Linked DNA regions of Arenibacter algicola. The protein of the gene in region 1 interacts with the protein of each later gene in a pairwise test. Links are inferred from orthologs where the notes say so. Each region holds a gene or a part of one and is shown on either strand. Other genes may lie near its edges.

Evidence for each region.
Region 2: the proteins of rpe (region 1) and eno interact in binary tests that used the Escherichia coli proteins (3 or more experiments, as listed by UniProt). The link is inferred for Arenibacter algicola from one-to-one orthologs.

The regions. Positions count from the first base shown.
Region 1 is NZ_JPOO01000001.1:1,018,861-1,035,787, reverse strand. Bases 6,089-8,976 are described here. They hold rpe (ribulose-phosphate 3-epimerase), read left to right. Parts: upstream 6,089-7,146; coding sequence 7,147-7,806; downstream 7,807-8,976. Other genes in these bases: U735_RS0104405 (glycoside hydrolase family protein), read right to left, coding at 8,885-8,976; U735_RS0104410 (YpdA family putative bacillithiol disulfide reductase), read left to right, coding at 7,806-8,798; U735_RS0104420 (DEAD/DEAH box helicase), read left to right, coding at 6,089-7,045. Outside these bases: U735_RS0104440 (sigma-70 family RNA polymerase sigma factor), read left to right, coding at 83-946; U735_RS0104435 (B12-binding domain-containing radical SAM protein), read left to right, coding at 1,223-3,424; U735_RS0104430 (hypothetical protein), read left to right, coding at 3,717-4,010; U735_RS0104425 (NmrA/HSCARG family protein), read right to left, coding at 4,133-5,107; more of U735_RS0104420, read left to right, coding at 5,810-6,088; more of U735_RS0104405, read right to left, coding at 8,977-10,114; U735_RS0104400 (LacI family DNA-binding transcriptional regulator), read right to left, coding at 10,127-11,176; kduI (5-dehydro-4-deoxy-D-glucuronate isomerase), read left to right, coding at 11,301-12,143; U735_RS0104390 (gluconate 5-dehydrogenase), read left to right, coding at 12,162-12,956; U735_RS0104385 (DUF4861 family protein), read left to right, coding at 12,967-14,145; U735_RS0104380 (pyruvate kinase), read left to right, coding at 14,308-15,849; U735_RS0104375 (DinB family protein), read left to right, coding at 16,113-16,493; U735_RS0104370 (DUF6978 family protein), read left to right, coding at 16,740-16,927. UniProt on the Escherichia coli protein: Catalyzes the reversible epimerization of D-ribulose 5-phosphate to D-xylulose 5-phosphate.
Region 2 is NZ_JPOO01000003.1:1,654,732-1,663,188, reverse strand. The notes cover bases 1-2,961. They hold eno (phosphopyruvate hydratase), read left to right. Parts: upstream 1-815; coding sequence 816-2,108; downstream 2,109-2,961. Other genes in these bases: U735_RS0117615 (glycogen synthase), read left to right, coding at 2,259-2,961; carA (glutamine-hydrolyzing carbamoyl-phosphate synthase small subunit), read left to right, coding at 1-695. Also shown: more of U735_RS0117615, read left to right, coding at 2,962-3,800; U735_RS0117610 (citrate synthase), read left to right, coding at 3,927-5,210; U735_RS0117605 (dimethylarginine dimethylaminohydrolase family protein), read left to right, coding at 5,314-6,228; citrulline utilization hydrolase CtlX, read left to right, coding at 6,340-7,272; U735_RS0117595 (BCCT family transporter), read right to left, coding at 7,504-8,457. UniProt on the Escherichia coli protein: Catalyzes the reversible conversion of 2-phosphoglycerate (2-PG) into phosphoenolpyruvate (PEP). It is essential for the degradation of carbohydrates via glycolysis.

The DNA.
Region 1 (16,927 bases):
AATTGTAACATTTCCAACTTTTGTACGTATAACCTAATGCAGCTTATGCTTAATGCACATAATTTAGATAGAAAAAATTTCGATGAGACAGCTTAAAATTACAAAACAGGTTACCAATAGAGAAACTGCTTCTTTGGATAAATACTTACAGGAAATTGGTAAGGTTGATTTGATTACGGCAGATGAAGAAGTAGAATTGGCACAACGGATCAAGGCAGGTGATCAACGTGCACTTGAGAAATTGACCAAGGCCAATTTACGATTTGTGGTTTCCGTTGCAAAGCAATACCAAAACCAAGGTTTGACCCTTCCGGATTTGATCAACGAAGGTAACCTTGGCTTGATAAAAGCTGCACAACGTTTTGATGAAACACGTGGTTTTAAATTCATATCCTATGCGGTATGGTGGATTCGCCAGTCCATATTACAGGCTTTGGCGGAACAATCCCGTATTGTAAGACTACCTTTGAACAAGATCGGGTCTATCAATAAGATCAACAAGACCTTTGCTTTCTTGGAGCAAGCCCATGAAAGACAACCTTCTGCGGAAGAGATTGCCAAGGAATTGGACATGACCGTGGAGGATGTAAAACAATCACTTAAAAATTCCGGGCGCCACGTATCCATGGATGCTCCTTTAATAGACGGTGAAGATTCCAACCTTTACGATGTATTGCGTAGTGGTGAATCACCAAATCCGGACAGGGAATTGTTGCACGAATCGCTTAGAACCGAAATAGAAAGAGCTTTGGAAACCTTGACTCCAAGGGAAGCGGATGTAATTCGTTTGTACTTTGGCTTGGCAGGACAACATTCCATGACCTTAGAGGAAATTGGAGAGACTTTTGACCTTACAAGGGAAAGGGTCCGTCAAATAAAGGAAAAAGCTATTAGAAGGCTAAAACACACTTCAAGAAGCAAAATCCTAAAAACATATCTTGGTTAATCCAAACAATTAAAATTTTTGCCCAATCGCTTGTCCCCATAGGAAAGCTATTGCAAAAATTGTAAATTGTACACAGTAACAACAGTTATCATGACTGTTCGTTTTTTGATTGATGAATAAACTCCGGCTGATTACCGGAGTTTTTTTTGTTCCTTCAATTTATATTCGTGGCCAAGACCGTACCATTTCTAGAAAAATTGATTCTATACCAAATAAATTAAATATTCCCATTACCCCAAACACCCCTATCTTTGCATCATTGTACACAATTATTCCATGGCGAAAGACCTCCTCTTAATAACACCTCCCTTTACCCAGTTGAACACCCCTTATCCGGCAACGGCCTATTTAAAAGGCTTTTTAAACACCAAGGGCATCAGTGCTTTTCAAATGGATTTAGGTATTGAGGTTATATTAAAAATTTTCTCCAAGGACGGACTCCGGGATATTTTTGACCGTGCCCAGGCCAACAATTCCATTAGCTCGGACAACTGCCATAGAATTTACGCCTTGAAGGAAGATTATTTAAAGACCATAGATTCCGTTGTTTCTTTTTTACAGGGACATAATGCCACCTTTGCCAGGCAAATATGTACTCCCAACTTTTTGCCTCAGGCAGTAAGATTTGACCAATTGGATGATTTGGAATGGGCCTTTGGCAGTATGGGACATCAGGATAAGGCAAAACACTTGGCCACCCTATATCTGGAAGACCTGTCCGATTTTATTGTGGAATGTATTGATGAAAATTTTGGTTTTAGTCGTTACGCAGAGCGATTGGGAAGGAGCGCCAATTCCTTTGATGAACTCTACCAGCATTTACAAAATAACATCACCTATATAGACCAATTGACCTTGGACATTTTGGCCGAGAGACTCATTACGGTTAAGCCCAAGTTGGTCTGTTTTTCCGTTCCCTTCCCTGGCAACCTTTACAGTGCGTTTAGATGTGCCCAATTTATAAAGCGAAACTATCCCAAAATTAAAGTAAGTATGGGCGGGGGATTCCCCAATACGGAACTCAGGTCCCTTACAGATACTAGGGTTTTTAAGTTCTTTGATTATATCACGCTAGATGACGGGGAACTGCCTTTGGAACTGTTAACGGCCCATTGCTTGGAATCCAGATCCACCGAAAGTACCACCCTTCTAAAAAGAACCTTTCTAATAAAGGAGGACGCAGTATTTTACAACAATCTCTCCACAAAATCAGATTACAAACAAAGTGAGATAGGTACCCCGGATTATTCGGACTTGTTACTGGACAAGTACATCTCCGTCATAGAAATTGCAAATCCGATGCACAGTTTGTGGAGCGATGGCCGTTGGAACAAACTTACCATGGCACACGGTTGCTATTGGGGCAAATGTACCTTTTGCGATATCTCCTTGGACTATATAAAAATCTACGAACCCATTGCGGCCAAACTATTGGTAGACCGTATGGAGGAGCTCATTGCACAAACCGGTGAAACAGGATTTCATTTTGTGGATGAAGCCGCACCCCCAGCCTTAATGAGGGCCTTGGCACTGGAAATCATAAAACGAAATCTAACCGTTAGCTGGTGGACCAATATTAGGTTCGAAAAGAGCTTTGGCCAGGATCTCTGCAAATTACTAAAGGCGTCGGGCTGTATTGCCGTTTCCGGAGGCTTGGAGGTGGCTTCGGACCGATTGTTGGCGTTGATCCAAAAAGGGGTTACCGTGGAGCAGGTAGCCAGGGTAAACCGCAATTTTACGGAAGCGGGTATTATGGTCCATTGTTATCTTATGTACGGCTACCCTACCCAGACGGTCCAAGAAACGGTAGATAGTTTGGAAATGGTGCGACAAATGTTTCAATTGGGGATATTACAATCTGGATTCTGGCATCAATTTGCCCTTACCGCCCATAGCCCAGTAGGTCTCAATCCCGAAAAATATCACATTATACCGGACTATCAGCATATAACTTTTGCAAATAATGACATCCAGTTCACGGATACCACGGGAATTGATCACGAGCAGTTTAGTTATGGATTAAAAAAATCCCTCTTTAACTTTATGCATGGCATTTGTTTAGACCATCCCTTGCAAGAATGGTTCGATTTTAAAATCCCGAAAACCGCCATAGCACCAAACTATATAGAAAATGCGCTTGCCGAAGAGCCTGTTCTAAACACCAAACCCAATGCCAAAATAGTGTGGTTGGGAAACACACCCCTCATGGAGACCATAACAAAATCCAAAAAAGGACATAGCTGGAAACTGCGTAAAATGACTTTTCATGACAAGTCCAGCTCCATGAGCATAACTGTAGATTACGAACATGGGGAATGGCTAAGGGACACTTTAGCCAATATGTTGATCGCAAATGGAAAAATATCTACCTATGGCCAGCTTAAAACCGACTTTGAATTGCAGTTTGAAAATTTTGAGCTGTTCTGGTATTCCAAAGCTTTACAGACTTTAAGAAATTACGGTTTACTGACCTTGTAAACCCAAAAATTCCCGTTCACAATTACGTTAACGATATCACAATTAACAGACTGCCCTTAAATCTAATCAGTAACTTTAGTTGTTATTTCAATTTAATCGACTGATAATGAATTTATTATAAATTCAAGATAATTACTTATCAAACCTTTTTTACAGTCCATCACCTCCCCTCATGTTAAGTTTCAAGTACTGCATTTATTGGAATTATTTACAACTAAGAGGAGTCCAGCAACCCCTTAAAAAAACGGGGCGTAACCGAAAAGCCACACGAGTAGGAAATAAATTCTATACTATGAAAAAAGTTATGGTTCAATTCGATTTCCGTGGCATGACCACAAAACAGTTTGACCAATGTTGGGATGAAATAAGAAAAGCTGGTCAGACCAGCCCCAAAGGATTGCTGCACCACCATGCTGCCAAAACACCTAATGGAATGTTGATTTTTGATATCTGGGAATCGGCAGAACGTTTTGAAGCCTTTGGAAAAACACTTATGCCCATTTTGGAGAAATTAAAAATCCCAAAAACAAAGCCTAGCATTTTTCCATTGCATTATGAATACAATGGCAATTTGGTAGTTCATTAAGAAAAGATTTCATGAACCACTTCATTAAAAAACATTAAAAGTGAATCGGTTTACAGCAAAAGAAGCATTGAAAAATCAATGCTTCTTCTTTTTAAAACTCCACAAAAAATAATAGTTCTTCCTTAAGCAGTAGCGGCTTCTCCCTTAATGACAGATTCCAATTTTCTTTTATTTTTGGACAACCAGGTGTCAAAAGACATTAATTGTGGATTTAATTCTTTTGTCAATTTCACGTCCCGTGATTTGCAAAAATTATCTTCGAACTCCTTATTAAACTGGAACATATTCCCAAGGTCATCGGCTCCGGGAAAACCAAGTTTCCTGTAGTCATCGGCAGCAATATCGTTGAATCCGATTTCCACCCCTATCACTTTAGTAATAGCTTCGGCCATTTGTTTTCCAGTAAGCTGCTCACTAGCAATCCCCACTGTCTTATTTTGATATTTTTTTCCTGCTTTAAAGATCCCCAAGACAGATTTACCTATATCCTCTGCGGCAATTCCCGGAAGCTTGGCATTGCCAATTGGCATTGTAATCCTCAATTTTCCGTCCATTCCCCTTGTGGGGCCAAGCCCAAAATAAATAAAATTGTCCCAATAGAACGATGTTAACAGCAAAGTATAAGGAACTCCACTTTTTTCAAAGTAGGCATTGGAAGCGCCCTTGGCATCAAAATGCGGAACTTTGTACTTCTCCATCAGGGTCGGCATCCGCTTATCATCTAAAGGAATCCATTTACGGGTATCCTCAAGCGTTGACCATATTACGTGTTCCAACCCCGCTTCCTTGGCCGCCAAAGCCATATTTATTGCATGCTCCATCTCTTTTTCCGGTGAAAAATGTTCCCAAAAAAATGTTACGCAATAAGCTCCGTAAGCACCTTTAAATGCCTTGACAATACTATCCTTATCGTCTACATTGGCCTGCACCACCTCGGCACCCAATTGCTTTAACTCCTTGGCTTTTGGGGAATTTGCGTCTCGGGTAATGGCCCTAACCGCAAATTCCTTTTTTCCTTCATTTAGGATTGAGCGGACCAATCCTCCTCCTTGGGCCCCAGTGGACCCTACAACAGCTATAATTTTTCTATTTTCCATAATAAATAACATTTTAGATTAATCGATCCTATTGAAGTATATCTAGAAGCGAATTACAATTTTCGCGTCCTGGATTATCCGAAAAATAATTCCAATGGACTTTTGAATTTGTCATCAATCACAGTATTACAATTCTTTCCGTATCAATACTGTGATAATTCTAATCGCCAACAATAAAAGGTATTAAACCTCAGGGCAAGCCTGTCTGCCGACAAAGGCAGGCCCTGAACCCACTAAAAGGAATCGACCCAAGGGTCGAGGTATTGAACCTAGATCCCGCCGAAAAAGGCGGGATTAGTTCAACTTACAATTTTCAGTGCGTCTTATTGACTTCTCAAAATTGAGTTTCACTAATAAAAATATACTAACAAGGGGGAAATTTCTGTCATTCCAAAACAACCAATTTGACAAATGGCATTTTCGGAAGACCATTTTAAAATACGATCCAATGCTCAAGTTGGGCAATGGATAAAACTAAAGCAGCCCTAATTTAATGAATATTGGAATTATATTTAAAATCGGGGCGTTAAGATTAAGCCAATTTTAAACTTTTTTATATGACAAATTCTTAAAAATCTACTTTCCTATATAACTGATTTATTGAATCTTACAACAGATAACCCGTTATGAACACTACACCTCTGGTTACGCCCGAATTTACCGTACCTTTGTAAAAATTTCCGGCAAAAAAATGGTATCCCTATGAATTTTAAAGAATTAAAGCTAAATAAACATCTTTTAAGAGCAGTCGCAGAAAAAAATTATGACGACCCAACTGCCATTCAGGAAATTGCCATCCCCTTGGTTTTACAGAAAAACGACATTATAGCCTCTGCCGAAACAGGAACAGGAAAAACGGCCGCTTTTGCACTTCCCATACTGCAGCTCTTATTTGACAAGCAGGAAACTTCGGAAAAAGGCAGAAAAATTAAAGCATTGATTATAAGTCCAACCCGTGAATTAGCATCGCAGATTCATGAGAGTTTTTCGGACTATGGCAAATACACCCATTTAACCTCAGCAGTTATTTATGGTGGCACAAAGATAGAACCGCAAATAGCCACTCTAAGAAAGGGAGTGGATATCCTGGTGGCCACCCCTGGCAGGTTATTGGACCTTCACAAACAGGATATGGTGAATTTGGACTATGTGGAAACATTGGTGCTGGACGAGGCCGATCTGATGTTGGATATGGGATTCATAGATGACGTTAAAAAAATAGAGCGTCTATGCCCCAGTGAAAAACAGACACTCCTTTTTTCTGCCACTATGCCTTTTAAAGTAGTGCAATTGGCAGATACCATTTTAAAAGACCCCAAGAAAGTAGCCGTTACCCCAACCTCCTCGGCTGCGGCCACAGTTCATCAGTTGTTGTATTACACGCCAAAGCCCAATAAAATAGAACTCTGCCTTTACCTGCTAAGAAATACCATAAAGGGCAATATCCTAATTTTTAGGCGTACCAAATACGGAGTGGACAAACTGGAAAAAACCCTCCGCAACAACAATTTCAAGGTTGATAGCCTGCACGGAGACAAGTCGCAGGACGAGCGCCAAGCAGCATTGGGGAAATTTAAGCAGGGAGTAACGAACATTCTGGTGGCCACTGATGTTGCTGCCCGTGGGTTGGATATAGACGAGCTGGACGCCGTTATCAACTTTGACCTGCCCAATGTACCGGAAACCTATGTGCACCGTATAGGAAGGACCGGAAGAGCCGGAAATACAGGGACATCCTATGCCTTTTGTTCCGCGGATGAAAAAGGGTATTTGTCCACTATTCAAAAACTGATGCAAAAACACATCGAGGTTGTTGAGGACCATCCGTATCCCTTAGATCCCAAGGCCAAACCGCAAGTACATAAAAAACAAGGTAGCAAACATAAAAAAGGCCGGAAGTCCGTTGCCTCCAAAAAGAAAAAAAAGCGTTGGTATTGATCGGGATGGTTAAGAGTTGAACAAAGTTCATAAGCTTGCGGAGCATGCCCTGTAAAAATATCAATTCACTACCTTTGTACAAACACTTATTGTAAATAATAATGGACAAAAAGATTATTGCCCCTTCCCTCTTGGCCGCCGATTTTGCCAATCTACAGCTCGATATTGAAATGGTAAACCACAGTGAGGCCGATTGGCACCACATTGATATTATGGATGGTGTTTTTGTACCAAACATCTCTTTTGGAATGCCAGTCCTAAAAGCAATTGCGGCCCATGCCACAAAAACATTGGACGTTCATCTAATGATCGTGGATCCGGACCGCTATATTAAAACCTTTGCCGAATTGGGTGCCAATAACCTAACCGTCCATTACGAAGCCTGTCCACATTTACACAGAACGCTACAAGCCATAAAAGCCGAAGGAATGGCAGCTGGTGTGGCATTAAACCCGCATACGAACATTAATTTGTTGGAGGATACCATAAATGATATTGATCTAATTTGTGTTATGAGTGTGAATCCAGGATTTGGGGGACAGTCGTTTATTGAAAACACCTATGAAAAAATAAAGGCGCTAAAAGAACTCATTAATAGGAAAAGTGCCCATACACTTATTGAGGTCGATGGCGGAGTTACCTCTGAAAATGCCAAGCAATTAATTGATGCAGGGGCGGATATTTTAGTGGCAGGTAGTTTTATATTTAAGAGTGATAATCCGACCAAGACCATAAAGGAACTCAAAAAAATAATAGGATAATGAAGATTTGGGATATAGTAATTGTTGGAGGAGGGCCTATAGGTATTGCCTGTGGCTTGGAAGCCCAAAAAAAGGGATTGTCCTATATAATTCTTGAAAAGGGATGTATTGTTAATTCGCTCTATAATTATCCCTTGAACATGCAGTTCTTTTCATCTTCCGAAAAATTGGAAATCGATGAAATTCCTTTTATTAGCATAGAGGCGAAACCTAAAAGAAATGAGGCACTGGAATATTATAGACGTATAGTGACCTCCAATCATTTGAATATTTCCCTTTTTGAAAAAGTAAACTCCATTTCAAAAATTGATGGGCACTTCAACATTGTCTCCGATAAGAATACCTATACCTCCACCAATGTAATCATTGCCACAGGATTCTACGATATTCCGAACAGAATGAACGTACCCGGAGAAGATTTAAAAAAAGTCTCCCATTACTACAAGGACCCCCACTTTTACTCCAGTCAGAAAGTAGCGGTCATTGGGGCCAGTAATTCGGCCATAGACGCTGCTTTGGAATGTTATAGAAAAGGGGCCGATGTATCCTTGATCATTAGGGGGCCGGAAGTTGGCCAACGTGTAAAATATTGGGTAAGGCCCGATATTATAAATAGAATTGAGGAAGGCAGCATAAAAGTCTTTTACAATAGTACAGTTAAGGAAATTAAGGAAGATGAAATTATCCTTAATTCTCCCTCTGGAACCACAAGCTTAAAGAATGATTATGTACTTGCCCTGACCGGGTACATGCCCAATTTTGAATTCTTGGAAAAAATAGGCATCCAATTGTCCGATGACGAGAAAAGACTTCCCCAGTACGATCCTGAAACCATGGAAACCAATATTGATAATTTATATTTGGCCGGAGTAATTTGCGGCGGAATGGAAACCCATAAATGGTTTATAGAAAACTCTAGGATACATGCCCATATGATCATGGACGATATTGTAAAGAAAAACAAATCCGTCAATTCCTATCAGGACAAGTAAGTTTAACAAGCTTGGCATGTCCACATAAAAAAAGGAAGGCCCAAATGTATCAAATTGGCCCTCCCCTTCTTGTGGTCATAAATGTGTTAATTGGACTGCCCCATTCTCTTTAGTCTGGCTAAAGCCTCAATATAATAGTAATCTGCATAGATCAGGGCCACATCAATTTCATGTCCCAAGGATTTAGCTCCAGTTGAATGCAATAAAAAGGAATCGGCCTTCCCTACTCCTGAATATTCATCGGAACTTAAAGATTCCAGCATCCGCAGGGCTGCATCGTAATATTGTTGCTGTTTGTTTCTATCCTCCACCAAAGTACTTAACTCCAAAAGACCGGAAGCCACAACAGCTGCTGCAGAGGCATCCCTCTCCTCTTTTTCTTTATTGGGCACATCAAAATCCCAATGGGGAATATAATCCTCAGGAAGTAGCTCCAGATATTTATCCGTGAGTTTTACGGCAAAATCCAAGAATTTTTTATCTCCCGTCTCCCTGTACACCATGGTGTAACCATATATCCCCCATGCCTGTCCGCGGGACCATCTACTATCATCGGCGTAGCCTTGTTTGGTATGCCTGTTAAGTACATCTCCCGAGATACTGTCATATTCAATAACATGCCATGAAGTGTAATCTGGCCTAAAATGATTGGCCATAGTGGTTTCTGCATGTTTTACGGCAATATCATAATAATTTTGATCGCCCCCAATTTTGGATGCCCAGAACAAAAGCTCCAAATTCAACATATTGTCGATTATGGTAATATGCTGTTGCCAACGCGGGTGCATTTTATTGGACCAGGACCTAATAGTTCCCACCTTTGGATTATACCTGCTGGCCAAGGATTTGGCAGAAGTTAGAAGAACGTCCTTATACTCCATTTTGTCTCCAAACAAATAGCCATTACCATAGGCCGGAAACATCATAAACCCAATATCATGATGTTCGTTAATCGTTTTAAAACTCTCAAAGACCTCCGTTCTTTTTATGGCTTCCCTTTTCCATTTATCGTCCTTGGTAAGGTCGTACATATACCATAGGATTCCTGGATAAAATCCGGAGGTCCAGACCAATCGACCGTTGGGAATTTCCTTCCATTCGGTTGCATTGGTTTCGATCAATCTTGGGTGTTTGGTGAGATCCGTAAGCTTGGGGACCGATTTGTTTAATTGTGCTTCACAGTTATTAATTTCACTTTCAAGGTCAAAGGAAACTATATTGGCCACGGCCATATTATCGACTACAGAATTTTTGTTCTTTGTTAAACTTTTGCAGCTTGCCAAACAGATAAGAAAAGAGACGAGAATTAGTTTCATTGGATTATTATTTTATTTTTTTGAGGAATCACGTTCAATTAAAGAAGACTTTAAAATTGTTGTTTTGGCCATGGTGGTATTGACATTGGGTGCCTTGCTTATTTCATCCAACAATAACTTTGTGGCTATTTGCCCAATTTGAAAACCCGGCTGATCAACAGTGGTCAAGGAGGGATCTATTATCCCGGAAACGGGCTCGTTACTGAACCCTACAATAGCTATCTCATCCGGTACTTTTACGCCTTCATTCTTAAAATATTTCATGGCACCTATGGCAGCAATATCATTGGCAGAAAACAACCCATCTACCTTGTAGGGCAAGGAAAGTAAGGTTTTTGCTCCTTCTGCCCCATCATTTTCCATGAGACTGGAACGTATTAGCAGTTCCGGTCTAAATGGAATTTTATATTTTTCCAAGGCCTTTCTATACCCAGCAGTCCTATTCCTGTAAATGGCCAATTCTTGGGGCCCCGAAAAATGCCCTATATTTTTGCATCCGTTTAAAATTAAATGCTCCGTGGCATCGAACCCACCTTGAAAGTCATCGATCAGTACACTGCTGATACCCTCAATCTCACAATGCCTGTCAAAAAATAGAAATGGGGTACCATTGTTCTTCATGTTCAACAAATGGTCGAATTTATCCGTTTCCATGGATACGGATAACAATACCCCGTCTACCCTATTGGCCAAAAGGGTCTCTACAAGTTTGCGTTCCCGTTTCAACTGTTCCAAGGATTGACAAATAATTACATTATAGCCAGCATCATAGGCGGTTTCCTCTATACCCGAAATTACGGATGAAAAGAAGTGACGGGATATTCTTGGCACAATTACCCCAATGGTATTGGTTACGCTTTTACGAAGATTTGAAGCCAGTAAATTGCGTTGATAGCCCAATTCATTTGCCTTGGCCGTTATCCTATCCTTGGTCTTCTGGCTCACCCTTGGGCTATTGTTCAACGCCCTTGAAACGGTAGAGGCATCTACCTTCAAAGCCTTGGCAATATCGTGTATAGTTGTTTTATTTTCCACAAATAATGGGTATCTTGACTTTATCAAAGATAGATATTTACAAATACAATCGATTGTATTTTGATAAATTTTTAATATATTTACGAACAACTATAGAAACACTTCTATAACAACCACTATTTAAGACACTAATAATTAGATATTTATAATCATGAAAAACAATTACGAGGTTAGATATGCCTGCTCTCCCAAGGAGACCAAAGCATTGACCACAGAAGGACTGAGAAAGGAATTCCTAATCCAAAACTTAATGGAAGCGGATACCATCAATTTGGTATACACCCATTTTGACAGATATATCGTTGGAGGGGCCGTGCCCCTTAAAACCCCTTTAAAACTAGCCACTATAGACCCATTAAAATCGGATTATTTTTTGGAGCGAAGGGAGATCGGCATCATCAATGTCGGGGGAGCTGGTTCTGTAACCGTTAATGGTCAGAAATATGATTTGGACTATAAAGAGGCCCTGTATATTGGCAAGGAAAACAAGGAGGTAAGCTTCAGCAGTGACAGTGCCGATAAGCCTGCCAAATTTTATTTGAATTCCACCCCTGCCCACAAGGTATTCCCTACCAAAAAAATAAGTAGGGCCAATGCAGAGATCGTGGAAATGGGATCTATGGAAACGGCCAATGCCAGAACCATCAGAAAATTGATCGTAAACAGTCTGGTAGAGACCTGTCAGGTTCAGATGGGAATGACAGAATTAAAACCGGGCAGTGTTTGGAATACTATGCCAGCACATGTACACGACAGAAGAATGGAAGTCTATTTCTATTTTGAGGTTCCCGAAGAGCAGGCCGTTTGCCATTTTATGGGTCAACCTCAAGAAACTAGGCATATCTGGATGGCCAACAATGAAGCGGTAATCTCCCCACCGTGGTCCATACACTCCGGATCCGGAACCAGCAATTATACCTTTATCTGGGGAATGGCAGGCGAAAACCTGGATTATGGCGATATGGACCACTGCAAAATAAAAGACTTAAAATAACTCTTAGAAAACACAAATATGTCATTGAATCTATTTGATTTAACAGGAAAAACAGCCCTGATTACGGGGGCTACACACGGTCTTGGAAAAGCCATGGCCATTGGCCTGGGCAATGCCGGTGCCACCTTGGTAATTAATGGGGCTTCCTCCCAAGAAAAATTGGACAATGCCGTTGCCGAATACAAAGCTTTGGGGCTAAACGCCCATGGCTACCTCTTTGATGTAACCAATGAAGCCAAGGTCATGGAAAATATTTCCAAAATTGAAAAAGAGGTAGGGCATATAGATATATTGGTAAACAATGCCGGGATTATCAAAAGAATTCCCTTGGAGGAAATGGAGGTCGCCGATTTTGAAGCAGTAGTAAAAGTTGATTTGGTGAGTCCGTTTATAGTATCCAAACATGTGGTTAAGGGCATGATTTCCAGAAAGGAAGGCAAGATCATCAACATTTGTTCCATGATGAGCGAATTGGGCAGAAACACCGTAGGCGCATATGCAGCTGCTAAAGGAGGATTAAAAATGCTTACCCGGAACATGGCTACCGAATGGGCCAAACACAATATCCAGGTCAATGGTATTGGACCAGGTTATTTCGCCACTGCACAGACCGCCCCTATAAGGGTAGACGGGCATCCCTTCAATGATTTTATAGTGGGCAGAACCCCTGCAGGTAAATGGGGAGACCCGGATGACCTACAAGGAGCGGCCATATTCCTAAGTTCCAAGGCCAGCAATTTCGTAAACGGACAAATAGTTTATGTGGATGGAGGCATATTGGCCACCATTGGAAAACCAGCCAATGAAAATTAAAAAAGCGGTTATGAAATCACTTTATAAATTAGTTCTATTTTCCGCATTGGCAATGCTGTCCGTTTCCTGTTCCGAAAAGGAAACACCCACCATTATTACGGTAAAAAATGTTCTGGACCAAGAGAGGACAACGGAGACCGTAGAGCTCACCAAGGATATGTTGAAGGTGGAAGATCTATCCTCTGTTGGCATTAAGAACAAGGAAACCAATACCCTTGAAATTGTCCAAACGGTAGATAATGATGGCGATGGCGCTATGGATATGATCCTTTTTCAACCCAAAATACCGGCGAAAGGGGAAAGTAAGTTTGAAGTAGTTACAGTAACAACGGGAGAAAACCCCACAGCCGAGGTGTTGTGCTATTCCAGGTTTGTTCCAGAACGTACCGATGATTACACTTGGGAAAATAATAAAGTTGCCTTTAGGGTCTATGGACCCACTGCACAGAAAATGATAGAGGACAAGGTTCCCGGCGGCACCTTATCCAGCGGTGTCGATGCCTGGTTAAAACGGGTAGAATACCCCATAATTGACAAATGGTACAAAGAGGAATTAAGTGGCCAAAGTAGTTACCACAAGGATACCGGCGAAGGCTTGGACGATTTTCACGTAGGTGCCAGTCGTGGTGTAGGAGGTATTGCTGCCAAAGTTGACTCTACCTACTACTATTCCAAAAACTATACTAAATGGCGCACCATTACCACCGGCCCATTAAGGACCAGCTTTTATTTGGAATATGCAGCCTGGGACGCTAACGGACAAACCATCAAAGAATCCAGAGTTATAAGCTTGGACCTAGGGCAAAATTTATCCAAATTCAATATAACCTTAGAGGGTGTAGATGATATTTACGCCGGACTCACCCTGCACGAAAAAGACGGCGAAGTTAGCGGGAATACCGAAAAGGGATGGGTAAGCTACTGGCAGCCCCATGGGGATTCGAAATTGGGCACGGCCATCCTTGCCCCTACGGATACTTTTATCGATTTTGAAAAGTACGATGTTGAAACAAAGGACCTAAGCAATGCCTACGCCCATTTGAAAGTTAAAAACAAGCAAGTAAGCTACTACGCAGGCTTTGGATGGAAAAAAAGTGGGCAATTTAATTCCAAAGAGGAATGGGAGCACTATTTAAACGCCTTTTCCGAACAGATCCATAACCCCTTGGAAGTTAGCATAACTCCATAGGGACTGGCATTTGACATATATTCTATTGGGCAATACCCCCATGTGCATAGCAATGCCTTGGGGTATTGCCTTTTTTTAGTCCAAATTTTAACTTCAATTTGTGTTTTCCATCAGAAATATCCCTGGTTTATATGCGTAAATTTATAAAACAAAAGCTGCGGTATGGACCTTCAAAAACTGGAACGGGAACTCGAAACAATTTACGAATCACTTTTAAAACAGGAGTCCACCGCGGATAGCATAGCCGCTTCGGTTCATCCACAATATAGGTCAAGTGCCAAGAACCTATATCGCTATTTACTGCTCCGCAGTGTGGACATCCGCAAATTACAGAGCGACCTATCCGAATTGGGGATATCCTCATTGGGCACAGGGGCCGGATACGTTTATGAAAATATCTCCAACGCCCTTAAATTGGTCAAATTACTGAACGGAAAAACTTGGGAAAGGGATACCGACCTCGAAGCCCTTGGGTATACAGGAAGCAAGCATTTATTGATGGATCATGCCAATGACCTCTTTGCCTCCGATCGTGGGGAAAGGGACACCGAAATAATGGTCACTATGCCCGATGAAGCTGCTACCGACAAAAAACTACTTAAAAAATTGCATTCTGCAGGTATGGGCACTGCCCGTTTAAATCTCAGTCATGGGAGTGAAGCGCTTTGGAAAAAAATCCTAGGTAAAATAAAAGCCGTTTCCAAAGATAGTGCGGCCCCTATCCATATTTATATGGACCTACCAGGGCCAAAAATTAGAATCAGCAATATCTACCTTAAAAAGGTTTCGCAAAAAACCTTGGACACCGTATCGTCTGTAAAAATTGGCAAAGGGGACAAATTATTGCTGATAAAACACAACTCCCCCTATCTTTCAGGGAAACATAAAAAGATATCGCTTCCTGAGGAAACCATCCTGGTGGAAGTTTCCCTTTCGCAGATTATTGATGATCTTAAAAAGGGACAAGCCGTGTTTTTTGATGATGGTGCCATAGAGGCCAAAGTAGTTAGCCTCGATGAGGAAACCGCATCACTGCTGGTAAGAAAATCCCATAAGAAAAAATTGAGGCCAGGAAAAGGCATCAATTTACCGACTACCCATCTCAACCTGCCCTCCCTAACTCCGGAAGATGTACAACTCTTGCCCTTCATAAGTGCCCATGCGGACCTTATGGGCTATTCCTTTGTACGAAATGCCAAAGATGTGGCCATCCTCTATGAGGAATTGGACAAATTGGGGGATATGGATACCGGGGTTGTTTTTAAGATAGAGAACAGGGCTGCGTTCGAGAATTTACCCTCCATACTCTTCAGCGCAATGAAAAGACCAAAAATAGGCGTTATGATCGCTAGGGGCGATTTGGCAGTGGAGATTGGTTTTGAACGTATTTCCGAAGTACAGAACCAAATACTATGGTTATGCGAGGCGGCTCAGATACCCGTCATCTGGGCCACTCAGGTGTTGGATACCATGGCCAAAAAGGGCATGGCTACCAGAGCGGAAATTTCGGATGCCACCATCAGTGCCCAGGCGGAATGTGTAATGCTCAACAAGGGGCCTTTTATAGTGGAGGCCACCAAAACCCTAAAAAATGTACTGGAAAGAATGGAAGCCCATTCCCAAAAATCCAAAAACACACTAAGGGCGCTAAAAGTAGCCAAAACGGGACTTAAGAATATCCATAAAGATTTTCCGATGAAGTAGTGGTTCTTATGAATTTCCAACTGCTAAACGGAAACATTTGAAGGAAAAAATTTGTTATATTAGACTGATATAATTACGTATAAATTAACAAGTTACTATATCCGTATGTTGTACTCTATACTGAAAAAATGAATCGAATATTAATATCAATTGGACTTGTATTTACAATTTCGAGTTGTACAGATAAAGTTAACGATGTACCAAACGTAAAAACATTACTCATCCAACAACTTAAAAGTACACATACAAATGAAGAATGGTTTGTGTCAACAAAAAAGGCAATTGAAGGACTTAACCTTGAGCAATCCAATTGGAGAGACAGCACGGAAAACCATTCAATAGGAGAATTAACTTCCCATTTGATTTTTTGGAACGAGATGAACCTTAAAGCATTTAAAGGAGAAAAAGTCTCCGAATTTAATGACAACAACAAAGAAACATTCAAAATAAACAATGGGCAGGACTGGCAATATGCCATAAAAAAATTGGATAGTATTCAAACCGAATGGGAACGATTGACCGAAAACGCAACGGAGGAACAAATTATGGAATGGAGTGCGGAAATAGCAAATATGGCATCCCACACCGCCTATCATACAGGTCAAATTGTTTACATTAGGAAAAGAAATGGTTGGTGGAACTGACTCAATCGGAATATGGATTTGGACTCCCCCGTTGGCGATAGCCTTATCAGCTATATATCCAAATTGCAAATATCCACTGCCAATACATGTCAGCCTAGGGGAAATTTCATTTGTAATACCAATAAATTTCCCACTACAACACGGAAGCATTTGAAAGAAAAGATTTGCTATATTAGACTGATATAATGGGGATATAAGTACTTGTTGCCATATCCGAATGTTGTAAGTAATATTAAAAATAACAGTTTGACCAATCAAGAAGCAGAATATTTGATGAAATTGGAAAAAGTCTTGTCCGACCCAAATCAAATAATTGACCTAGGAAATAAGAAAAATAGATTGGACTTGATTTCATATCAGGATTCTGAGAGAAATTTTTGGGTAGAATTGACTTCTAATCAAAAAATAATCCTAAAAACATCTATTCATCACCT
Region 2 (8,457 bases), on another replicon or contig:
ATGTGGATAATATTGAGGAATTAAAAAAGAAATTGGCAGAAGTGCCCAGTATGGAAGGTTTGGAGCTTTCTTCCAAAGTTTCTACCAAAGAAGCTTATTATTACGGAGATAAGGATGCAAAATATAAGGTATCTGCCCTGGATATAGGAATCAAGAAAAATATTCTTCGAAACTTGGCCAAAAGGGGTGCCTATATAAAGGTATTTCCGTACAACGCAACTTTTGAAGAAATGAGCTCTTGGAACCCTGATGGATATTTTATTTCCAATGGCCCAGGGGATCCGGATCCATTGCACGAGGCAATTGCATCTGCCAAGGAAATGATAAAATCCGATAAACCATTGTTCGGTATATGTTTAGGGCATCAGGTGTTGGCATTGGCCAATGGGGTTTCTACCTATAAAATGCACAATGGCCATAGGGGTATAAACCACCCGGTAATGAATTTGGTTACTGGTAAAGGGGAAATCACTTCCCAAAATCACGGATTTGCCATCAATAGGGAAGAGACCGAGGCCAATCCCAATTTGGAGATTACCCATCTTCACCTAAATGACAACACGGTTGCGGGAATTAAAATGAAAGATAAGAACGTATTTTCTGTTCAGTACCATCCAGAAGCAAGTCCAGGGCCGCATGATGCAGATTATCTGTTCGACCAATTTTTCGAAATGATCCAATCCACGGTAAACTAAAACGTTATAGTTTTATTTTATTGTTATCAAAGGGTCATTAAAGCCAATTATAGTGGGGTTAAAAGCGCTTCCTTTGCTATATTTGCATAATAATTTAACTAAAAAATAAAAGATAGACATATGAGTATCATCCTAAGTGTTCATGCACGACAAATTTTGGATTCAAGAGGTAATCCAACAGTAGAGGTAGACGTAATTACCGAAAATGGAGTAATGGGAAGGGCAGCAGTTCCTTCAGGAGCTTCTACAGGTGAGCATGAAGCGGTTGAGCTTCGTGATGGTGGAAAAACCTTCATGGGTAAAGGAGTAGGAAAGGCTGTCAACAACGTAAATACCGTTATTGCAGAGGAGATTCTGGGCATGTCCGTTTTTGAACAAAATTTGGTTGATCAAACCATGATAGATTTGGATGGTACGCCCAATAAATCAAAATTGGGAGCCAATGCCATTTTAGGTGTTTCCCTAGCAGTTGCCAAGGCAGCTGCCAATGAATTGGGATTGTCCTTGTTCAGGTATGTGGGTGGTGTTAGTGCCAATACCCTGCCTGTGCCAATGATGAATATTATCAATGGAGGTTCGCATTCTGATGCTCCCATTGCTTTTCAGGAATTTATGGTGATGCCTGTAAAGGCAAATAATTTTTCCCATGCCATGCAAATGGGGACCGAAATTTTCCATAACCTTAAGAAAGTTTTACACGATAGGGGTCTAAGTACAGCTGTTGGGGATGAAGGTGGATTTGCTCCAAATCTTGCAGGCGGTACAGAGGATGCCTTGGATACCATTGCAAAAGCGGTTGAAAAGGCAGGTTACAAATTGGGTGACGATGTAATGATAGCCTTGGATTGTGCGGCTGCAGAGTTTTATGTTAATGGAAAATATGATTATACCAAATTTGAAGGAGATAAGGGTGTAGTTAGAACTTCTGAGGAACAGGCTCAATATTTGGCCGACTTAAGTGCCAAGTATCCTATTATATCCATTGAGGATGGTATGGACGAGAACGATTGGAAAGGCTGGAAGGCTTTGACCGATAAAATTGGGGATAAGGTACAATTGGTAGGTGATGATTTGTTTGTTACCAATGTAGAGCGTTTGTCTAGAGGAATCAAAGAAGGTATTGCCAATTCCATCTTGATAAAGGTTAACCAGATAGGAACTCTAACGGAAACCATTGCAGCTGTTAATATGGCCAAAAATGCTGGATATACATCTGTTATGTCCCACCGTTCCGGAGAAACTGAGGATAACACCATTGCCGATTTGGCAGTTGCCTTAAATACGGGCCAGATTAAAACCGGTTCTGCTTCCAGGTCCGATAGGATGGCGAAATATAACCAATTGTTAAGAATAGAGGAAGAATTGGGGAGTACTGCATATTACCCAGGAGTACAAGCCTTCAAGATTAAATAATACAAAATTAAGTACTTAAAAAAAGCCATTCTATGTAGGATGGCTTTTTTTTTTAAATATCACGGAGGTTTGTTTACTTATCAGAAATAAATAATTATATTATCCTACTTTTATCAATATACCAATATAATTAACCAAATTCTAGATTAAATGAATAACTTTCTATTTGTTGCTGCTGAGAATGACGGTCTTCCAAAATGTAAGGCCGGAGGTATGGGTGATGTGGTTAGGGATGTTCCTCGGCAGATTTCTGAAAGGGGGGACATGGCACATGTAGTTGTACCCTCCTATTCAAGATTACATCAAAATGGAACCTTTATTACCAATCTAAACCTGAACCTACGGGGAATGGTCTATGTTGCAGAGCTTTACGAAGTAGCTCCTAAAAAGGAGTTTGCAAATTTACATCATTATGTAATACATCATCCTGAAATTACCGCAGGGGAAATAGGACATATATACCACGACGATCCGGAAGAAGCTTTTTATACGGATAATATTAAGTTCACCATTTTTTGTACGGCCGTGGCCGAAGCAATCAAGGTCGGGGCTTTTGGGGAGTTGGATATTGTTCATATGCACGATTGGCATTCCAGCCTGGTTTTGTTTTTAAAAACCTATCATCCGGAATATCAGGCTTTAAAGAAAATGCGCTATGTATATACCATTCATAATTTAGCCATTCAAGGTATACGTCCGTTTTATAATAATTACTCTTCACTGGGAAATTGGTTTCCGAATGTTCCGATAGATGAAAGGAAGTTGATGGACTACAGGTACCAGGATTGTATTAACCTTATGGCCGTTGGCATCCGGTTGGCAGATGCCGTACATACCGTTTCCCCTTCCTATAAGGAAGATGTGCTTAGGCCGAGCAATCCGCCCGAATTTATTGGAGGTGAAGGTTTGGAAAAAGATTTACAGGAGGCGAACAATCAAGGAAGGTTGTTCGGGATTCTTAATGGTTCAAATTATAAAAACATTCGCGCGGCCGAAAAGGGATTGTTGTACAGGAATATTGTTAAGGCGCTATTTAGGTGGCTACAGGAGGAATCCAAGAAATACAAGGCAGATTTTCTGGCACATACCGGTGAAAAGGTCATGGAGTATGTTACCGAGAAGCCCAAGTTCATAGTTTCAAGTGTGGCCCGTTTAACGGAACAAAAGTTTTATTTCTTTAAACGTTCCCCTGAAGCATTTGTTGAAATATTGAACCGACTTAAGAAAGTGGATGGAATTTTTATGCTCTTGGGTACTGGTGCCCCTGAGTATGAGGAACTATTTCGTCAATTGAGCTATGAACATAAAAACTTTATTTTCACCAATGGTCAATCGGAGGATTTGATCGATTCCATATATTTGGAGACCGACCTGTATTTTATGCCCAGTTTGTTTGAACCCTGTGGCATTAGCCAAATGTTGTCCATGCGTAACGGCAACCCCTGTCTAGTGCACAATACGGGAGGCTTACGGGATACTGTGGAGCATATGAAAACCGGATTTAGTTTTGATGGCAAGACCTATGATGATAAAATTAAAAATATGATCCTGGTACTAGACCAGGCTTTGGATGTTTTTGTAAATGACCAGCCAAAGTGGAAGGAGATTCAGGATAATGCCAAAAAGATGAGGTTCACTTGGGAAAAATCGGTAGATGATTACTACAAATATCTATATTCCATTAATCAATAGAATTACATTTATATCAGGTTTTTAAAATATTTCATTATTATTCTGTAAATAACAAAATCTTCAATTGTTAACCTTAGGTGTTTTTAGTATTTTTACGGACAATCGAATAAATCAGGAATTTAAGAAATGGCGAATAACGCAACATTAGAATACAAGGGAAAGAAATATGAATTCCCAGTTATAGAAGGTACCGAAAATGAGTTGGCTATAGATATTAAAACTATGAGGGCCGATTCAGGAATGATAACAATAGACCCAGGGTTTAAGAATACGGGCTCCTGCGAGAGTGCTATTACTTTTCTGGATGGTGAAAAGGGAGTTTTAAGGTATCGGGGATATTCTATTGAGGAATTGGCGGAAAAGGCCGATTTCTTGGAAGTAGCCTATTTGTTGATTTTTGGATCCTTGCCAAATCAAGAGCAATTGGATAAATTCCATCAGGATATAAAAGCTGAGTCACATGTAGATGAGGAGATGAAGAAGATCTTGGACGGTTTTCCAAAATCGGCACATCCAATGGGCGTACTTTCCAGTTTAACCAGTGCCCTGATTGCCTTTAATCCAACTTCAGTAAACGTGTCCTCAGAAAAGGAAATGTATTGGGCCATTGTTAGGATATTGGCTAAATTCCCTGTTTTGGTGGCATGGACTTTAAGAAAGAAAAAAGGTTTACCCTTGGATTATGGGGACGACTCTTTGGGTTATGTAGAGAATATTCATAAAATGATGTTCAAAAAGCCCAACCAGGAATACAAAAAGAATAAGATCGTCATAGAGGCTTTGGATAAATTATTGATCTTGCATGCAGATCACGAACAAAACTGTTCTACTTCTACCGTTCGTATTGTAGGATCTTCGCATGCGGGCTTATTTGCTTCTATTTCTGCGGGTATCTGTGCACTTTGGGGACCACTTCACGGAGGCGCCAATCAGGCGGTTTTGGAAATGCTGGAGGCTATTGAGGCCGATGGTGGGGATACTAAAAAATATATGGCCAAGGCCAAGGACAAGAGCGATCCTTTTCGTTTAATGGGCTTTGGGCATAGGGTATACAAGAATTTTGATCCCAGGGCAAAGATTATTAAGCAAGCTGCTGAGGAAGTATTGGGAGATCTTGGTATAGACGATCCAATTTTGGATATAGCCAAGGGCTTGGCCAAGGAGGCCTTGGAGGATAAATATTTTGTGGACAGAAAATTATATCCCAACGTAGATTTTTACTCAGGAATAATATATAGGGCATTGGGTATTCCTACCGAAATGTTTACCGTTATGTTTGCTTTGGGGCGCCTACCGGGCTGGATTGCCCAATGGAGGGAAATGAGATTGAAAAATGAGCCTATCGGTAGGCCAAGACAGGTATATATAGGAGAAACTAGCAGATCCTTTGTTCCTTTGGACAAGAGATAATAGATAGCAACAAATTATTTGTGACTGCCCTTTGTGTTAAATATACGAAGGGCAGTTTTTATTTATCATAATAAGTATTTCTATCTTTACCCAAAAAGCAGCCATGCTAAAGTTGAATGTACAGGATGAAACTTCACGGTTAAGATCGGTGGTTCTTGGAACTGCCAAGAGCTGTGGCCCCATTCCAAAACCTGAAGAGGCCTATGATCCCAAATCATTGGAACATATATTGGCCGGTACCTATCCAATAGAGGCGGATATGGTAAAGGAAATGGACGGTTTTGCACAAGTATTTGCCAAATACGATGTTCAAGTTTTTAGGCCTAGGGTCTTAAAGGATTGTAATCAAATATTTTCTAGGGATATTGCTTTTGTCATAGATAATAAGCTGGTGAAAGCGAATATTCTTCCCGATAGGGAAAAGGAATTTCAAGCTATTAAATATGTACTCAATAAAATAGATGAAGATCAGATAATCTACCCCCCAAAAGAGGTTCATGTGGAAGGAGGCGATGTTATGCCATGGGGAGAATATATTTTTATGGGTACTTATACGGGTGCGGACTACGCGGATTATATTACGGCCCGAACCAATAAAGAGGCAGTAGATTTTATTGCCAGCCAATTCCCCAATAAGAAGGTTAAGGCTTTTGAGCTTAGAAAGTCGAATACCAATGCCCGGGAAAATGCCCTGCATTTGGATTGTTGTTTTCAGCCAGTGGGGACAAATAAAGCCATTTTGCATAAGAATGGATTCCTAAGGGAAGAGGAGTATCAATGGCTGTTGGATTATTTTGGGAGCGACAATGTTTTTGAGATAAGCAAGGAGGAGATGTATAATATGGTGAGCAACGTATTTTCCATATCCCCGGATGTTGTGGTCTCCGAACGTAATTTTACCAGATTGAACAACTGGTTTCGGGAACACGGTTTTACGGTCGAGGAAATAGCTTATGCCGAGATAGCTAAACAGGAAGGTCTTTTAAGGTGTAGCACCTTGCCCTTGGTAAGGGACTAATATTTTTCTAATTTTTTCATAAGACCTGTACCTGGGAATAAATAAACTAATTTTGCACAAATTTAAAGCGGGAACGCTTATTAATACCCAATTTGAAAAGTGACTAATAAAATGCAAATTACCAATACCATTTTGATGGTGCGCCCTGTGAATTTTCGAATGAACGAGCAAACCGCAGTAAACAACTACTTTCAGGAGGACCTCGATTTAAAAAATCAGGAAATAAATGTAAAGGCACAGCAGGAGTTTGATGTTTTTGTTCTTGCATTAAGGGAAAAAGGGGTAAATGTTATAGTTGTAGATGATAAGAAGGATTTGGATACCCCAGATTCCATATTTCCCAATAATTGGGTTTCCTTCCATGCCGATGGAACAGTGGGACTTTATCCTATGTTTGCAGAGAATAGAAGAAATGAACGACGGGAAGATATTCTTGCCTTACTGGAGCAGAGGGGCTTTATTATAGAAAATGTAATGGATTATACCTCGGCAGAGGAAGAGGGTTATTTTTTGGAAGGCACCGGTAGCGTTGTGTTGGATAGGGTAAATGACAAGGCCTATTGTGCACTTTCGGACAGGGCGGACGAGGATTTATTTATAGAGTTTTGTGAGGATTTTGAATATACCCCTATCGTATTCACGGCCAATCAATCTGTGGCAGGCACCCGAAAACCTATTTATCATACCAATGTGATGATGTGCTTGGCCGAAACTTTTGCCGTTATCTGTCTGGATTCCATCGACGATAAAAAGGAAAAAAAGAATGTCGTGAACCATATAAAACAGGATGGTAAAGAGATTATAGCTATTACTGAAAAGCAAATGCACCATTTTGCAGGGAATATGTTACAAGTCTTGGGAATGGGAGAAAAACGATATTTGGTAATGAGCACGGCGGCATACAATAGTCTAAAACCGCAACAGATTCAATCTATAGAAAAGCATTGTGCCATTATCCATAGTACTTTGGATACCATTGAAACCTGTGGAGGTGGAAGTGCACGTTGCATGATGGCGGAGGTGTTTCTACCTAAAAATCAATAAATTTAAAAGTTTTTATTTTTTGTTGATCAAAGGATGATCCTTACGGTACCTCAATAACGTGAGTTCGATATGTATTTTATTTAAAATCAGTTGTTTATATGACATCTGTCCGGTCGAGCGGAGTCGAGACCTCATTGTAAATACATTACAGTAAAATAACCTCTCGACTCCGCTCGAGGGGACCGTAGCATTTATTATAACTTACATTAAATCAATGTATTGATAATATTTTTATGTCGAACTCACGTTCAATAGTTCTTTAAGAAATACCATGGCCATAAATACCATAAAAAAGGCAAATGGCAATGATGTGATAATCAGTAGCTTTTGGGCGGCAACCAATATATCTACCTCTGGTTTGGCATTGCCCAATAGAATTAGGGCAATCGTGGCCAAAAAGATAAACAATGACCAAATTAAGCGGTGCTTTTTGCTAGGGTCTTTTTTACCCCTGTCCGAAAACATACTCAGCACAAAAACAGCCGAGTCCACAGAGGTTACCAAAAAACCGATCAGTAGTAGTATGGTAGTTATATTTAGGAATGTAGAGAAGGGGTAGTTTTCAAAGAATACAAAAATTGAAGAAAACACTCCATTAAACTCGTTGTTATAGCTTCCCCATCCCTCAATAAGTTGGAAGGCCGAGGTGCCAAAAACTGAAAACCAAAAAAAAGTGCCCAAACTGGGGATGATCAGTACTCCCAATAACAACTGCCTTAGGCTACGCCCTTTGGAAATCCTTGCAATAAAAATCCCTGTAAAGGGAGCCCATGCCAACCAAAAGGCCCAATAGTAGAAAGTCCAATCGGTTAGAAAAGTTATCCCCGGGTCATAACTCCCATAAGCCAGGCTTAAAGGAATGAAGTCTAGGATATAATGTAGTGTGGCGGCTAAAAAATTGCCCAATATCTTAAGAATATCACTTTGGAAAAATGTAAAAAACAGTACGGCCAAGGTAATAAGGATATTGATTTTTGAGAGTACCTGAATACCTTTGTCAACTCCTTTCCATGCAGAATAAAAAGCCAATGCCGAAATAAGCGTGGTTAGGAATAAGGTAGTGATCAGGCCTAAATTGGAGGAAGTAATGTGGATCAGGCCGCCATTAATTTGGGTTGTCCCCAGGCCTATAGCTGCAATCAAGCCAAAAACCGTGGTCATAATAGTTAGGACATCAATACCTGT